Regions from separate parts of the Alteromonas sp. genome, predicted to be linked through region 1. Evidence: predicted binding sites of a transcription regulator. Region 1 holds the regulator's gene; the other holds the start of a gene.
The links. Region 1 encodes NrdR, which represses ribonucleotide reductase genes. Its sites were predicted from a motif close to AAACACNANATNTNGTGTTT; they were not measured.
Positions count from the first base shown of each region.

Region 2: a site for NrdR is predicted at 4,499-4,518, ahead of nrdA (class 1a ribonucleoside-diphosphate reductase subunit alpha). Genes of this name have one in related genera too.

Region 1 covers NZ_CFHOXV010000012.1:26,425-34,081, reverse strand. The annotation lists gene AC4PME_RS09285 (PilZ domain-containing protein) at 1-245, opposite strand, end outside; gene ettA (energy-dependent translational throttle protein EttA) at 389-2,062, opposite strand; gene lpxD (UDP-3-O-(3-hydroxymyristoyl)glucosamine N-acyltransferase) at 2,282-3,319, shown strand; gene glyA (serine hydroxymethyltransferase) at 3,513-4,769, shown strand; gene nrdR (transcriptional regulator NrdR) at 4,872-5,321, shown strand; gene ribD (bifunctional diaminohydroxyphosphoribosylaminopyrimidine deaminase/5-amino-6-(5-phosphoribosylamino)uracil reductase RibD) at 5,330-6,451, shown strand; gene AC4PME_RS09255 (riboflavin synthase) at 6,473-7,138, shown strand; gene ribBA (bifunctional 3,4-dihydroxy-2-butanone-4-phosphate synthase/GTP cyclohydrolase II) at 7,157-7,657, shown strand, end outside.
Region 2 covers NZ_CFHOXV010000029.1:18,434-26,090, reverse strand. The annotation lists gene serC (3-phosphoserine/phosphohydroxythreonine transaminase) at 1-518, opposite strand, end outside; gene gyrA (DNA topoisomerase (ATP-hydrolyzing) subunit A) at 609-3,302, opposite strand; gene ubiG (bifunctional 2-polyprenyl-6-hydroxyphenol methylase/3-demethylubiquinol 3-O-methyltransferase UbiG) at 3,593-4,297, shown strand; gene nrdA (class 1a ribonucleoside-diphosphate reductase subunit alpha) at 4,722-7,049, shown strand; gene nrdB (class Ia ribonucleoside-diphosphate reductase subunit beta) at 7,121-7,657, shown strand, end outside.

The sequences.
Region 1 (7,657 bases):
TGCGGAGACTGGCGGTAAAGCTGGATCAGATACAGTGTCATTAACGGACTGTCGGGATTTGCTTTAAACATCACAGTGTAAGGGTCGTGACTGTCGAAGGGCAACATGTCCAGCATGGCTTCTGCAGCGCTGAGGCGCAGGCCCTGCAGTGATACATCCTCAACAGTAACAGGTATGCTGTTACCGTGGAGACTGAGCTCTCCCGGTACCTTTAAATCTACACGCTGAAACTGTCGTTTATCCACAATTGTTCTTCCTGATAACTTACCCCTTAATTATTAGTGTAAACAACGGGGTAAGGTCAACCTGATCGTTCAAATTAATCCTGCGAAAGCCGGAAAATTAATCAACCAGATAGTAAAAGCCCCGCAAATGCGGGGCCTGTGTATTACTTCTTCGCCATACGCTTATATTTCAGGCGGTGCGGCTCTACCACATCCTGTCCGAAGTTTTCTTTCAGCCAGGTTTCGTAGTCGGTGTAGTTACCTTCAAAGAAGTTAACTTTACCTTCATCGCGGTAGTCAATGATATGCGTGGCTACGCGGTCGAGGAACCAGCGATCGTGCGAGATAACCATGGCACAGCCGGGGAATTCCAATAAGGCATTTTCCAGTGCCCGCAGGGTTTCAACGTCCAAATCGTTGGTCGGTTCATCGAGCAGCAACACGTTGCCGCCGGCTTTCAGCAATTTGGCCAGGTGAACACGGTTGCGCTCACCACCGGACAGATCGCCGATGAATTTTTGCTGGTCGCTGCCACGGAAGTTAAAGCGGCTGCAGTAAGCGCGGCTGTTAATTTCAAAGTTACCGATGCGGATAATGTCAGAATCGTCAGAGATTTCTTTCCACACGGTATTCTTGTCATTCATGTGGTCACGGAACTGCTCCACACTGGCCAGATGAACGGTATCACCAATAACCACTTCACCTTCGTCCGGCTGCTCCTGCCCTGAAATCATTTTGAACAGGGTAGATTTACCGGCACCGTTAGGACCGATAATACCGACGATAGCGCCTTTCGGTACCACGAAGTCCATATCATCGATAAGTACACGGTCACCGTAAGCTTTTTTAAGGTGTTTTACTTCAATGACTTTATCGCCCAGGCGCTCACCCGGTGGAATGAACAGCTCATTGGTTTCGTTACGCTTCTGGTAATCAGACGTGGACATTTCTTCAAAGCGGGCCATACGTGCTTTAGATTTGGCGTGACGGCCTTTCGGGTTCGAGCGCACCCACTCCAGTTCCTGCTTCATAGATTTCACGCGGGCATTTTCAGTGCGTTCTTCCTGGGCAAGACGGGCTTCTTTCTGTTCCAGCCAGGAAGAATAGTTACCTTCCCACGGAATACCGTGGCCACGGTCGAGTTCCAGGATCCAGCCGGCAACGTTATCAAGGAAATAACGGTCGTGGGTAATGGCTACTACGGTACCTTCATAGTCGTGAAGGAAGCGTTCCAGCCAGGCAACAGATTCTGCGTCTAAGTGGTTAGTCGGTTCGTCAAGCAGCAGCATATCCGGCTTCTCAAGCAGCAGGCGGCATAGTGCTACACGGCGGCGTTCACCACCGGACAGTTTGGAAACATCGGCGTCCCATGGCGGCAGACGCAGGGCATCCGCAGCACGTTCCAGGGCGTTGTCCAGGTTATGACCATCCTTCGCCTGAATAATCGCTTCCAGTTCACCCTGTTCCTTTGCCAGCGCATCAAAATCGGCGTCTGCTTCGGCGTAGGCGGCATACACTTCATCAAGACGGGTAAGGGCGTGTTTTACGTCAGCAACCGCTTCTTCGATGTTGCCGCGAACGTCTTTGGACTCGTCCAGTTTAGGTTCCTGTGGCAGGTAACCAATGTTGATACCCGGTTGCGGGCGGGCTTCACCTTCTATTTCGGTGTCCACGCCGGCCATGATGCGGAGCAGGGTAGATTTACCCGCACCGTTGAGACCCAGTACGCCGATTTTGGCGCCAGGGAAAAAGCTCAGAGAGATATCTTTTAAAATATGACGGTTGGGTGGCACAATTTTGCCAACCCTGTGCATGGAATATACGTATTGTGATGACATGTTCCGAACAGTGTCCTTGCTTCAATATAAGTAAATGATATGCCATCTATTGTACTCGCTTTGTCCTCAATCTGACCAGTAAAGCCAGCAGTGATTTTCAATAATGGGTTAATTTTGAACGTTTACATGGCGGATGGCAGGAAATTAATGGTGAGGGTCAGGACGAATCCGCGATTTTGCATTACCATACACACAGGAAATTGACTAACAGGTTAAGCTATGACGGCACACGCAAAACGCACATACACTTTAACTGAGCTGGCTGACCACGTGGGTGGCAGTGTGGCGGGTGATGAAACCCGTATCAACGAAACAAAGCTGAGTGGTGTGGGCACTCTGGCCGGGTCGAAAGGCCACCAGATTTCATTTCTGACCAACGTAAAATACAAGTCGCAACTGGCTGATACGGCCGCCGGAGCGGTGATTCTGAATGAGAAAATGCTGGACGACTGCCCGGTTCCTGCGCTGGTTCACAGTAATCCCCACGCAGCCTTTGCCCGCATAGCCCAGTTGTTCGACACCACACCTGAGGTGGCATCCGGTATCGCTGAAACAGCCGTTGTGGCTTCTTCTGCCACGCTGGGAACCAATGTGTCGCTGGGTCACAATGTCATTATTGAAGATAATGTCATGCTGGGTGATAACGTTAGAATCGGCGCAAATACCGTGATTGGTAAAGGCACGAAAATTGGTGAGGGTTCGACAATTTATCCCAACGTCACCGTGTATCACGATATTGTGATTGGTAAGCGGGTGACTATTCACAGCCAGACCGTTATTGGTGCGGCAGGTTTTGGATACGCAAACGACCAAGGAACATGGCTGCCCATTCCGCAAACCGGCAGTGTGCAGATTGGTGATGATTCCCAAATTGGTGCTTCAAGCAGCATCGACCGTGGCGCTATGGAAGATACCATCATCGGTAAGAATGTGATTATCGATAACCAGGTACAGGTAGGACACAACTGTATCATTGGTGATCACTCCTGTATTTGCGGCGCTACAGGCATTGCAGGCAGTTGTCATATCGGCAAATACGTCATACTTGGCGGAGGCTGTGGTGTGAATGGACATATCAGCATTTGCGATAATGTGCAGGTAACCGGTTATACCATGATTGTGCAGGATATTACCGAGTCCGGCGTTTATTCATCCGGTCAGCCGGCCATGAAAAACCGCGACTGGCGTAAAGTGACTGTACGGACCCGTCAGATCGATGATCTCTTTAACCGTGTGAAAGCGCTGGAAAAAGGTTAAATCTTTCTGAATTGTAATTAAACGTTATATATGGCCGCAGGCCGCGGCGTATAAGCGACAGGGCAGTGTTAAGAAATGCTGCCGCTGCGGATATAAACGAAACGGGCATAAAGCAGTATACATGCGGCTTAAAATGACTAAAATATGCCCCTCATTTTTTAGCTGTCCATAAAACGCAGAGTAAGGAGCCTTCATGTTACCTCGCGATATGACTATTGCGGATTACGATCCGGAACTGGCAGATGCCATGGCCAAAGAAGCTGAGCGTCAGGAGCATCACATTGAGCTCATCGCATCAGAAAACTATTGCAGTCCACGTGTCATGGAGGCGCAAGGCTCTCAGTTAACGAATAAGTACGCAGAAGGTTATCCCGGTAAGCGTTACTATGGTGGTTGTGAGCATGTAGACGTGGTAGAGCAACTGGCGATTGACCGTGCTAAGCAACTGTTTGGTGCTGAGTACGCCAACGTTCAGCCCCACGCAGGCTCTCAGGCCAACGCTGCTGCGTTTATGGCTCTAATTAATGCCGGTGATACTGTTCTGGGTATGAGTCTGTCTGAAGGCGGTCACTTAACTCACGGTTCTCACGTAAACTTCTCAGGTAAAACCTACAATGCGGTACAGTATGGTCTGAATGAAGAAACCGGCGAAATCGATTACGAGCAGGTTGAAGCACTGGCCTTAGAGCACAAGCCTAAGATGATTATCGGTGGTTTCTCTGCCTATTCAAAAGTGGTTGACTGGGCCCGTTTCCGTGAGATCGCAGACAAAATAGGTGCGTACCTGCTGGTCGACATGGCACACGTTGCCGGTCTGATTGCTGCCGGTGTATATCCGAGCCCGCTGGCTCACGCACACGTAGTGACTACCACGACTCACAAAACCCTTGCGGGTCCACGTAGTGGTCTGATCCTGTCTGCCTGTGGCGACGAAGACATCTACAAGAAGCTGAACAGTTCTGTATTCCCGGGCAACCAGGGTGGTCCTCTGTGTCACGTTATTGCAGCTAAAGCGGTAGCGTTCAAAGAAGCCCTTCAGCCTGAATTTAAAGAATATCAGCAGCAGGTTGTTAAAAACGCAAAAGCCATGGTTGAAGTGGTACTGGAGCGTGGTTACGACGTAGTGTCAGGCGGTACTGAAAATCACCTGTTCCTGCTGGATCTGATTAAGAAAGATATCACAGGTAAAGACGCTGATGCCGCGCTTGGCCGTGCAAACATCACTGTAAACAAAAACTCTGTACCAAAAGATCCACGTTCACCGTTCGTGACCAGTGGTCTGCGTATCGGTAGTCCGGCGATTACCCGTCGTGGCTTTAAAGAAGAGCAGGCGAAACAGGTTGCGACCTGGATCTGCGACATTCTGGACAACATGGGTGATGAAAGTGTTGTTGAGCGTGTTAAAGGTGAAGTTGTAGAACTGTGTAAAGCATTCCCGGTTTACGGGTAAGCCGCTTTATCAGTATGAAATTCCCCGCTCTTAGTTAGTAAGAGTTGATGCCGTCAGAGCAGCCTGTGCTGCCTGGCGGCTTTGTTGTTAAAAGGACCTGCTATGTTTTGCCCGTTTTGTTCGGCACAGGAAACCAAAGTTATCGATTCCCGTCTGGTGGCAGAAGGGCATCAGGTACGTCGCCGTCGCGAATGTGTTATCTGTCACGAGCGCTTTACTACCTTTGAAAGTGCTGAATTAGTGATGCCGAGAGTCATTAAACGGGATGGTTCCAGAGAGCCGTTCAATGAAGATAAGCTACGCGCCGGGTTGCAGCGGGCACTGGAAAAGCGCCCTGTGAGCACGGAGAAAGTGGAAGAAGTGATTTTGTCGCTGAAGTCTGCATTGCGTGCTACCGGTGAACGGGAAGTTTCCAGTGAATTCCTCGGTAATCTGATTATGGATGCACTGAAGGTGCTCGACAAAGTCGCATATGTGCGGTTTGCGTCAGTGTACCGTTCATTTGAAGATATTCGTGAGTTTGGTGAGGAAATTGCCCGTTTAGGAGACTGATAACCGCCATGAAAACCACGTCAGTTGTTTCCATTTCTCAGGACTACGCCTGGATGGCGAAAGCCATCAGACTGGCCACGCAGGGTCAGTTCACCACATCTCCGAATCCCCGTGTCGGTTGCATTATTCTTGACAGTAACGGCGACTTAGCTGGACAGGGTTACCATATACAGGCCGGCACACCCCATGCGGAAGTGCATGCTCTTCGTGAAGCAGGCGATAAGGCCCGTGGCGGTACGGCTTATGTCACACTTGAGCCCTGCAGTCACTTCGGGCGAACACCTCCCTGCGCCGATGCGTTAGTGGAGGCTGGTGTCAGCCGGGTGGTTATCGCCATGACTGATCCGAACCCTCAGGTGAGCGGCCGGGGTATAAAAAAACTTCAGGATGCCGGCATTGATGTGGTGTCTGATGTTCTGGCGGCCGAATCGGCAGCATTGAACCCCGGATTTATCAAACGCATGATATCAGGCAAACCGCGGGTAACGGTGAAACTGGGTATCAGTCTTGATGGCAAAATAGCCTTGTCTAACGGCGTCAGCCAGTGGATCACCAGTGCTGAATCCCGCCGCGATGTGCAATTACACCGTGCTGCCAGTTGTGCCATTTTAACCGGCAGTGGCACTGCACTGGCCGACAATCCGTCTTTGCTGGTCAGGGAAAATGAAGCCAACTTTTCTGATTACCCTGTCTCGCCGGTAAGGCAGCCGCTCAGGGTCGTGATAGACAGCCACAACCGGTTGCCGGACGATTTGCAATTATTCACAGACGGACATAAAACCCTGCGGGTAACCGGTCAGCCAGTTGCGCCGCAAACCAGTGTCCCGGCACTGGCCGTATCTATGCGTGGCAATTACATAGACCTGTCTCAGCTCATGGAGAAGCTGGGAGAAAGACAAATTAATGATGTGTGGGTGGAAGCCGGCCCGGGTCTTGCCGGTGCATTGTTTACTGCCGGTGAAGTTGACCGGCTTGTGGTGTATCAGGCGTCCAAACTGTTAGGTGACAAAGCACAAAGCATGCTCACGCTGGATGAATTTGTGTCGCTGGATGAAACGCCGGTACTGTCACTGACTGACGTACGGCAAACCGGCCCTGATATCCGCTTGTCATACGATATAATTAAGTAACGCTTTTGTAGAGGGTATACGATGTTTACCGGAATTATTCAGGCCCTGGGGACGATTCAGTCTCTTGATCACCGGGGCGAAGACATCAAGCTGACTGTGTCGTCAGAAAAGCTGGATATGTCTGATGTGGCCCTTGGCGACAGTATTGCCACAAACGGTGTCTGTCTCACAGTAACCGACTTCGGTACAGATTATTATTGTGCTGACGTGTCAGCCGAAACCATCCGTTACACCGGTTTTGCCAATTATAAACCCGGCAGTACCGTGAATCTGGAAAAAGCCATGCGCCCCACAGATCGCTTCGGTGGTCATATTGTATCCGGCCATGTGGACGGCGTTGGTGAAGTAAAAAAGATTGTTAAACACAGCACTTACATTGAAATCTGGATTTCTGCCCCCACTGAGTTAGCAAAGTATATTGCCCATAAAGGCAGTATCACGGTGGACGGCGTCAGCCTGACTGTGAATGAGGTGGATGGCAATGAATTAATGTTGTGGATCATCCCTCACACCCTTCAGGAAACGGTGATCGGCACGTATAAAGCCGGCAGCCGGGTCAATCTGGAAGTAGACGTGGTTGCCCGCTATCTGGAACGCCTGATGATGGGTGACAAGGCAGCAGAAAAGACCACCAAAAAAGACATTAGTATGGCCTTCCTGGCCGAAAATGGTTTTCTTAGAAAATAACCCTACATAAGTGAAATTATGGCACTCAACACCACAGCTGAAATAATTGAAGATATCCGTCAGGGTAAAATGGTTATCCTGATGGACGATGAAGATCGCGAGAATGAAGGCGATATCATCATGGCCGCTGAGCATGTGACGCCGGAAGCGATTAACTTTATGGTTACTCATGCCCGCGGCCTGGTATGCCTGCCCATGACGCAGGAGCGCTGTGAACGTTTGAATTTACCGCTGATGGTAGATAAAAACGGCGCACAATTTCATACCGCCTTTACCGTTTCCATTGAAGCAGCCCGTGGCGTAACCACCGGTATTTCTGCTGCAGACCGCGCGACCACGATTCTGGCCGCGGTAGGTAAAGATGCTAAAGCAACTGACATTGTGCAGCCGGGCCACATTTTTCCGTTAATTGCTAAAGAAGGCGGTGTGCTGAACCGTGCAGGTCATACCGAAGCAAGCGTCGATCTTGCCCGTCTTGGTGGCTGTGAGCCAGCTGCTGTTATTGTCGAGATCCTCAAT
Region 2 (7,657 bases), on a different contig from region 1:
TCAGATACCAGCGGTACCTTACCAGCCTCTGGTAACCAGTCAAAAGCAATACCATCAACGGTTTCATTAGGGCAAAAATGCAGGTAAGCCGCATTCTGGTCAACATCGCCGGCATTGACTCTTGCGACTGATTTCAGTCCGTCAATCTCGATGGTTTCACCAATCACTTTGGCATTATTGTATTTAGATGCCTCAGCAACGGCCCCTTTCGACCAGGAGCCGGTAACCATGTGCAAAGATGTGTCACCGGTTTGAGAGATGTTCAGCGGCACAGAGGCAAACTGTCCGCGGCCACCACCATGGGCAAAAAGCACTTTATAATTGTCCGGTACGGCCAGTAAGTCGCGCAGGTCCTGCTCTGCTGTAGCGGCAACTTCAATAAAATCTTTGCCACGATGGCTGACTTCCATGACAGAGCAGCCTGAATCACGCCAGTTCAGAAATTCCGCCTGTGCCTGCTGCATGACCTCTGCAGGTAACATTGCAGGTCCTGCACTGAAGTTAAATACATTACTCATAGATTATTTCAACACCTGTAAACACAACAAGCGGCAAAAGCCGCTTGTTGAATAAGAGTTAAAACGCGCTGCAGTTAACAGCGCGCCGGCTTATTCTTCTGTCGTTGGCTTATCGCTGTCTGAGACAGCGGCATCATTGTTAGCAGATGCTTCTTCAGCGGTGTTTTCCCCGCCTTCTTCCAGTTCAAGTTCTTCGTCGATCACTTCTTCGATACGTTGAAGACCTACTACTTTCTCATCATCAGCAGTTCTGATAAGACGTACACCCTGGGTGTTACGGCCAACCGTAGACACTTCACCGACACGGGTACGTACCAGTGTGCCCATGTTGCTGATAAGCATGATTTCGTCGGTTTCATCAACCTGTACAGCGCCGACAACTTTACCGTTACGTTCTGATACTTTGATAGACACCACGCCCTGAGTCGCACGACTCTTAGCCGGGTAATCTTCAAGCGGCGTACGTTTACCATAACCATTTTCAGTCGCAGTAAGGATGGCGCCGTCACCACGGGGAACAATCAGAGATACAACTCGCTGACCTTCCTGCAGTTTAATACCGCGAACACCCGTTGCTGTTCTGCCCATAGGACGCAGAGCCTGCAACTCTTCACCGGTTTCCGGATCACGTTTCACTTCACCTGTTTCTGAGTCGCGCAGTTTTTCGTTAAAACGAACCACTTTACCTTCGTCAGAGAACAGCATGATGTCGTCATCACCGTGGGTGATTGATACGCCAATCAGTTCATCGCCTTCATTAAGGTTGACGGCAATAATACCACTGGAGCGTGGTCTGGAGTACAGACTCAAATCAGTCTTTTTCACCGTACCGTTGGCTGTCGCCATGAGTACAAACTTGCCTTCTTCAAATTCTTTGATAGGCAGAATGGCAGTGATCCGCTCGTCATTTTCCAGCGGCAGAATATTCACAATCGGCTTACCACGGGCATTCCGGCTGGCAAATGGTAACTGATAAACCTTCAACCAGTACAGACGGCCACGGGTAGAGAAACACAGGATGTGGTCATGGGTATTCGCAACCAGCAGACGCTCAATGAAATCTTCATCTTTCATCTTCGTCGCTGACTTACCTTTACCACCACGGCGCTGTGCTTCATATTCAGTCAGTTTCTGATATTTCACATAGCCTTCGCGGGACAGCGTCACAACAACGTCTTCCTGCTCAATCAAATCTTCAATATCAATGTCATGACTTGCAGCCGTGATCTCTGTGCGACGTTCATCACCAAATTCATCACGAACTTTTTCGAGCTCTTCGCGAATCACTTCCATCAGACGCTCAGGGCTACGCAGAATGTGCAGCAACTCAGCGATGATGGCCAGTAGCTCTTTGTACTCATCAAGGATCTTTTCGTGCTCAAGACCTGTCAGTTTATGAAGACGCAGATCAAGGATGGCCTGTGCCTGTTGTTCTGTAAGGTAGTACTTGCCGTCACGGATACCAAATTCCGGCGTCAGCCAGTCCGGACGGGCAGCATCATCACCGGCACGCTCAAGCATGTCAGCAACATCACCCAGGTTCCAGCCCTGAGCAACCAAAGCCTTCTTAGCTTCAGAAGGACTCGGCGACGCTTTAATAAGCTCAATGATAGGATCGATGTTGGTCAGTGCAATGGCAAGACCTTCAAGGATATGGGCACGGTCCCGCGCTTTACGCAGTTCGTATACCGTACGGCGGGTAACCACTTCACGACGGTGAAGGATAAACGCCTCTAGCATTTCCTTGAGGTTAAATACTTTAGGCTGACCGTTATCCAGTGCCACCATATTAATACCGAATACTGTTTGTAGCTGGGTATTGGCATACAGGTGGTTAAGCAGTACTTCCGCCGACTCGTTGCGTTTTACTTCAACAACAATGCGCATACCGTCTTTGTCAGACTCATCACGCAGGGCAGAAATACCTTCGATACGTTTTTCTTTTACCAGTTCAGCGATCTTTTCAATCAGGCGGGCTTTGTTTACCTGATAAGGGATCTCGTTAACAATAATGGTTTCTTTACCATTACTGTCAGTTTCGATTTCCGCCTTGGCACGCAGATAGATTTTGCCACGACCGGTACGGTAAGCATCATCAATACCCTTACGTCCACTGATCATCGCCGCAGTAGGGAAATCCGGACCCGGAATATACTGCATCAGCTCTTCAATGGTAACGGCAGGATTCTCTATCATTGCGATACAGCCGTTAACCACTTCAGTGAGGTTGTGGGGCGGAATGTTTGTTGCCATACCAACGGCAATACCGGAAGAGCCGTTCACCAGCAGGTTCGGCACCTTGGTAGGTAAAACCTCAGGAATTTGCTCTGTACCGTCATAGTTAGGTACAAAATCCACGGTTTCTTTATCAAGATCCGCCAGTAACTCATGGGCAATTTTAGCCATACGTACTTCGGTATAACGCATGGCCGCGGCAGAGTCGCCGTCTACAGAACCGAAGTTACCCTGCCCGTCTACCAGCATGTAACGTAAAGAGAATGGCTGTGCCATACGTACGATGGTGTCGTATACCGCACTGTCACCATGAGGGTGATATTTACCGATAACATCACCCACCACACGGGCGGATTTCTTATACGGTTTATTGAAGTCGTTTTTGAGTTCGTTCATCGCGAAGAGTACGCGGCGGTGAACCGGCTTGAGGCCGTCCCTTACGTCAGGCAATGCGCGCCCGACAATAACGCTCATCGCATAATCAAGGTAGGAGTTTTTAAGCTCTTCCTCGATATTTATGGGGAGAATTTCTTTAGCGTTATCAGTCATAAACTGCTATGTCCCTTGATTCAAGTTCAAGCGTATCCAATGTCACGCACTTTTAAATGCAGCTAAGAACAGCGCTTTCTTATTATGGGTTTTACAAGTAATCATTGAGTGTATCACCGGATGACAGATTTATGTAGCGCTTAATACCCGCAAATGGGGCTGTTATTACCAACCGATTACTTTTCACGCAATTAATCCACTTTAATACACAAATCGTCCCTTTTACTGCTTTGATCATGTATCGTATTTATCAAAATCAATCTCCTCTATCTGATAATACGAGCACCAGTATGTCGAATGTCGATGAACAAGAAATTGCCAAATTCAGTGAACTGGCCTCCCGTTGGTGGGACACCGAAAGTGAATTCAAACCTCTGCATTTAATTAACCCGTTAAGGCTTGATTTTGTACAGCAGCACTGTGATGGTCTGTTTGAAAAGAAAGTGCTGGATATTGGTTGTGGCGGCGGCATTCTTGCAGAATCCATGGCTAAACTGGGTGCTGATGTTACCGGTATTGATTTGGCATCTGCTTCTTTAGAGGTTGCTAAACTTCATGGTCTCGAATCCGGTGTAAAAGTTGATTATCAGTGTGTTTCTGCAGAAGCCTTTGCAGAACAAAGACCCGGAGAGTTTGATGTGGTGACCTGTATGGAAATGCTCGAGCACGTTCCTGATCCAGCATCGATCATCGCTGCCTGCGCCAGGCTGGTTAAGCCCGGTGGCCATGTATTTCTGTCTACTTTAAACAGAAATGTGAAATCCTGGCTGATGGGCATCGTTGGTGCCGAATATATCCTCAAGCTGGTACCAAAAGGCACGCATCAGCATGCCCGTTTCATTAAGCCTTCAGAATTAATGGCAATGACCGATAAGGTTGATCTGTTTGCCAGAAACACCACAGGTCTGCATATGGATCCGCTAAGCCGCCAGTTCTACTTATCGGACAGAAACATCGATGTGAACTACATCGTCCATACGCAAAAAAGCCTGTAGCAAACACTATATATAGTATTTAAGAATAAATATTACGCTATATGTCGTATTTGTAACCAACCCGCTTTGAGCGATTAAAACTTTTTAACCGGCGATCAAAAAAAGTAAAAAATGGTTGCATCTGTCTGATTTGGCTTAGTCGTGCCGCTCATAGGTGAGTTACCACTAACCTTTTTCAGGGACCGTTTTGATCGCTGGATAAACCACCAGATATTGGGTTGCAAAACCACGCAAACCTCACTATCTTGTGTCTTGTCCGACGGGTGTTTTAGAACAATAAAGTAGTACAAAAACACGGGATCCCGCCAGGCAGTAAGGGATCTCTGCTGGATCAAGCTTTCAAGGCTTAGCAAATTCAATTTTATAAAGATGAAAAGGGTGCCAACTCTTGCTTCATGCGCTAACAAACTAACGGCCAGTACAAATGAACAACAACTTGTATGTCACTAAACGCAATGGCGAAAAAGAAGTCATTGAGTTAGATAAGATCCATAAAGTGATCACGTGGGCAGCAGAAGGGTTAAATAACGTTTCTGTTTCTCAGGTAGAAATCAAAGCTCAGATCCAATTTTACGATGGTATCAAGACCGGCGAAATCCACGAGACATTGATCAAGTCTGCAGCCGATCTTATTTCAACAGATGCGCCTGATTATCAGTATCTTGCAGCCCGTCTGGCTATCTTCCACCTGCGTAAAAAAGCATATGGTCAGTTTGAGCCGCCTAAATTGTTTGATCATGTTAAAAAGATGGTTGAACAGGGTAAGTATGACGAGCACCTGTTGTCTGACTACACGCAAGCTGAATTTGAGGCGATGGATGATTTCATCGATCACTGGCGTGATATGACCTTCAGTTATGCTGCTGTTAAGCAGCTTGAAGGTAAGTATCTGGTACAAAACCGTGTTACCGGCGACATCTATGAAAGTGCCCAGTTCCTGTATGTTCTGGTAGCAGCCTGCCTGTTTGCTGACTACCCGAAAGAAACCCGTCTTGACTATGTTCGTCGTTTTTACGATGCAACATCGACTTTCAAGATTTCTCTGCCTACACCGATTATGTCCGGTGTGCGTACCCCTACCCGTCAGTTCAGTTCATGCGTACTGATTGAAACCGGTGATAGTCTGGATTCTATCAACGCCACCGCCAGCGCCATCGTAAAATACGTGAGTCAGCGTGCCGGTATTGGTGTAAACGCTGGTCGCATTCGTGCACTGGGTAGTCCAATCCGTGGTGGTGAAGCTTTCCACACCGGTTGTATTCCTTTCTACAAGTACTTCCAGACTGCAGTAAAAAGCTGCTCTCAGGGCGGTGTTCGTGGTGGTGCAGCGACGTTGTTCTACCCGCTGTGGCACATGGAAGTTGAATCACTGCTGGTATTGAAAAATAACCGTGGTGTTGAAGAAAACCGCGTACGTCATCTCGACTACGGCGTGCAATTCAACAAGCTGATGTATCAGCGTATGATGAAAGACGGCTACATCACACTGTTCAGCCCGTCTGATGTACCCGGTCTGTACGATGCTTTCTTTGCTGATCAGAACAAGTTCGAAGAGCTGTATGTGAAATACGAACAGGATGACTCCATTCGTAAGAAGCAAATTAAAGCTATGGAACTGTTCAGTCTGTTTATGCAGGAACGTGCTTCAACCGGCCGCATCTACCTGCAAAACGTTGACCACTGTAATACTCACAGCCCGTTTGACCCGGCTGTCGCCCCTGTCCGTCAGAGCAACCTGTGTCTTGAAATCGCGCTGCCGACCAAGCCGCTGGAGCACGTAAACGACGAAAATGGCGAAATTGCACTGTGTACGCTGTCAGCGTTCAACTTAGGTGCGATCAAATCTCTGGATGAATTCGAAGAATTATCCGACCTTGCTGTGCGTGCACTGGACAGCCTGCTCGACTATCAGGATTACCCGGTTCCGGCGGCATACCATGCCACTATGAATCGTCGTACGCTGGGTATAGGTGTTATCAACTTCGCTTATTATCTTGCGAAGAACGGCGTGAAGTATTCTGACTTCAGCGCAAATCCGCTTATTCACCATACGTTTGAAGCGATGCAGTATCATTTATTGAAAGCATCTGTGAATCTGGCAAAAGAGAAAGGTGCGTGTCCTAAATTTAATGAGACCACCTACTCTAAAGGTATTCTGCCTATCGATACCTACAAAAAAGATTTGGACGCCATTTGTAACGAACCTTTACACATGGACTGGGAAGGCCTGCGCGCTGAAATGATGGAGCACGGGCTACGTAATTCTACGCTGTCTGCACTGATGCCGTCTGAAACGTCTTCGCAGATTTCCAATGCAACCAATGGTATCGAGCCGCCCCGTGGTCATATCAGCATTAAATCAAGTAAAGATGGTGTACTGAAGCAAGTTGTCCCTGAATATGAAAATCTGAAAGATGCCTATGAACTGCTGTGGGATATTCCGTCCAATGACGGTTACCTGCAACTGGTTGGCATTATGCAGAAATTCGTTGACCAGACTATTTCTGCTAACACCAGTTACGATCCGGGCAAATATGAAAGCGGTAAGGTACCGATGAAGTTGCTGCTCAAAGATCTGCTGACCTCATACAAGCTGGGTGTGAAGACACTGTATTATCATAACACCCGTGACGGTAACACCGACACCAGCTCTATGGAAGTCAAACAAGGCCAGGCGAAACCTCAACCACAAGCGCAAACCGCTGTGATTGAAGAAGACGACGACTGTGCCGGCGGTGCATGTAAAATTTAACGATAAACCAGGGCTTGCCCTGGTTTCTTCCGTTTTTAACTGATAAATCTGTTCTGAGTACTATCGTAGTTATGAAATACACAACGTTTAATCAACAAAGCGTCAATCCTCTCGTCGAGCCTATGTTTTTCGGTAATCCTGTTAACGTAGCCCGTTACGATCAGCAGAAGCACAGCATTTTCGAAAAACTCATTGAAAAACAAATCAGTTTCTTCTGGCGACCGGAAGAAGTTGACGTTACGCGTGACCGTGTAGACTTCCAGAAACTCACAGAGCCTGAGCAGCACATTTTTATTTCTAACCTGAAATATCAAACCTTGCTGGATTCCGTTCAGGGCCGCAGTCCGAATATTGCATTCCTGCCCATCGTGTCATTACCGGAACTGGAAACCTGGATTGAAACCTGGTCTTTCTTTGAGACGATTCACTCCCGTTCTTACACTCATATTCTTCGTAACCTGTTTTCCGATCCAAGTGCAATTTTTGAAGACATCGTGGTTAACGAGCAAATCAAGCGCCGTGCTGCTGATATTTCCAGATACTACGATGATCTGATTTTTCACACACAGTTGTGGCAGACACAAGGTGAAGGCGTTCATACCGTCGAC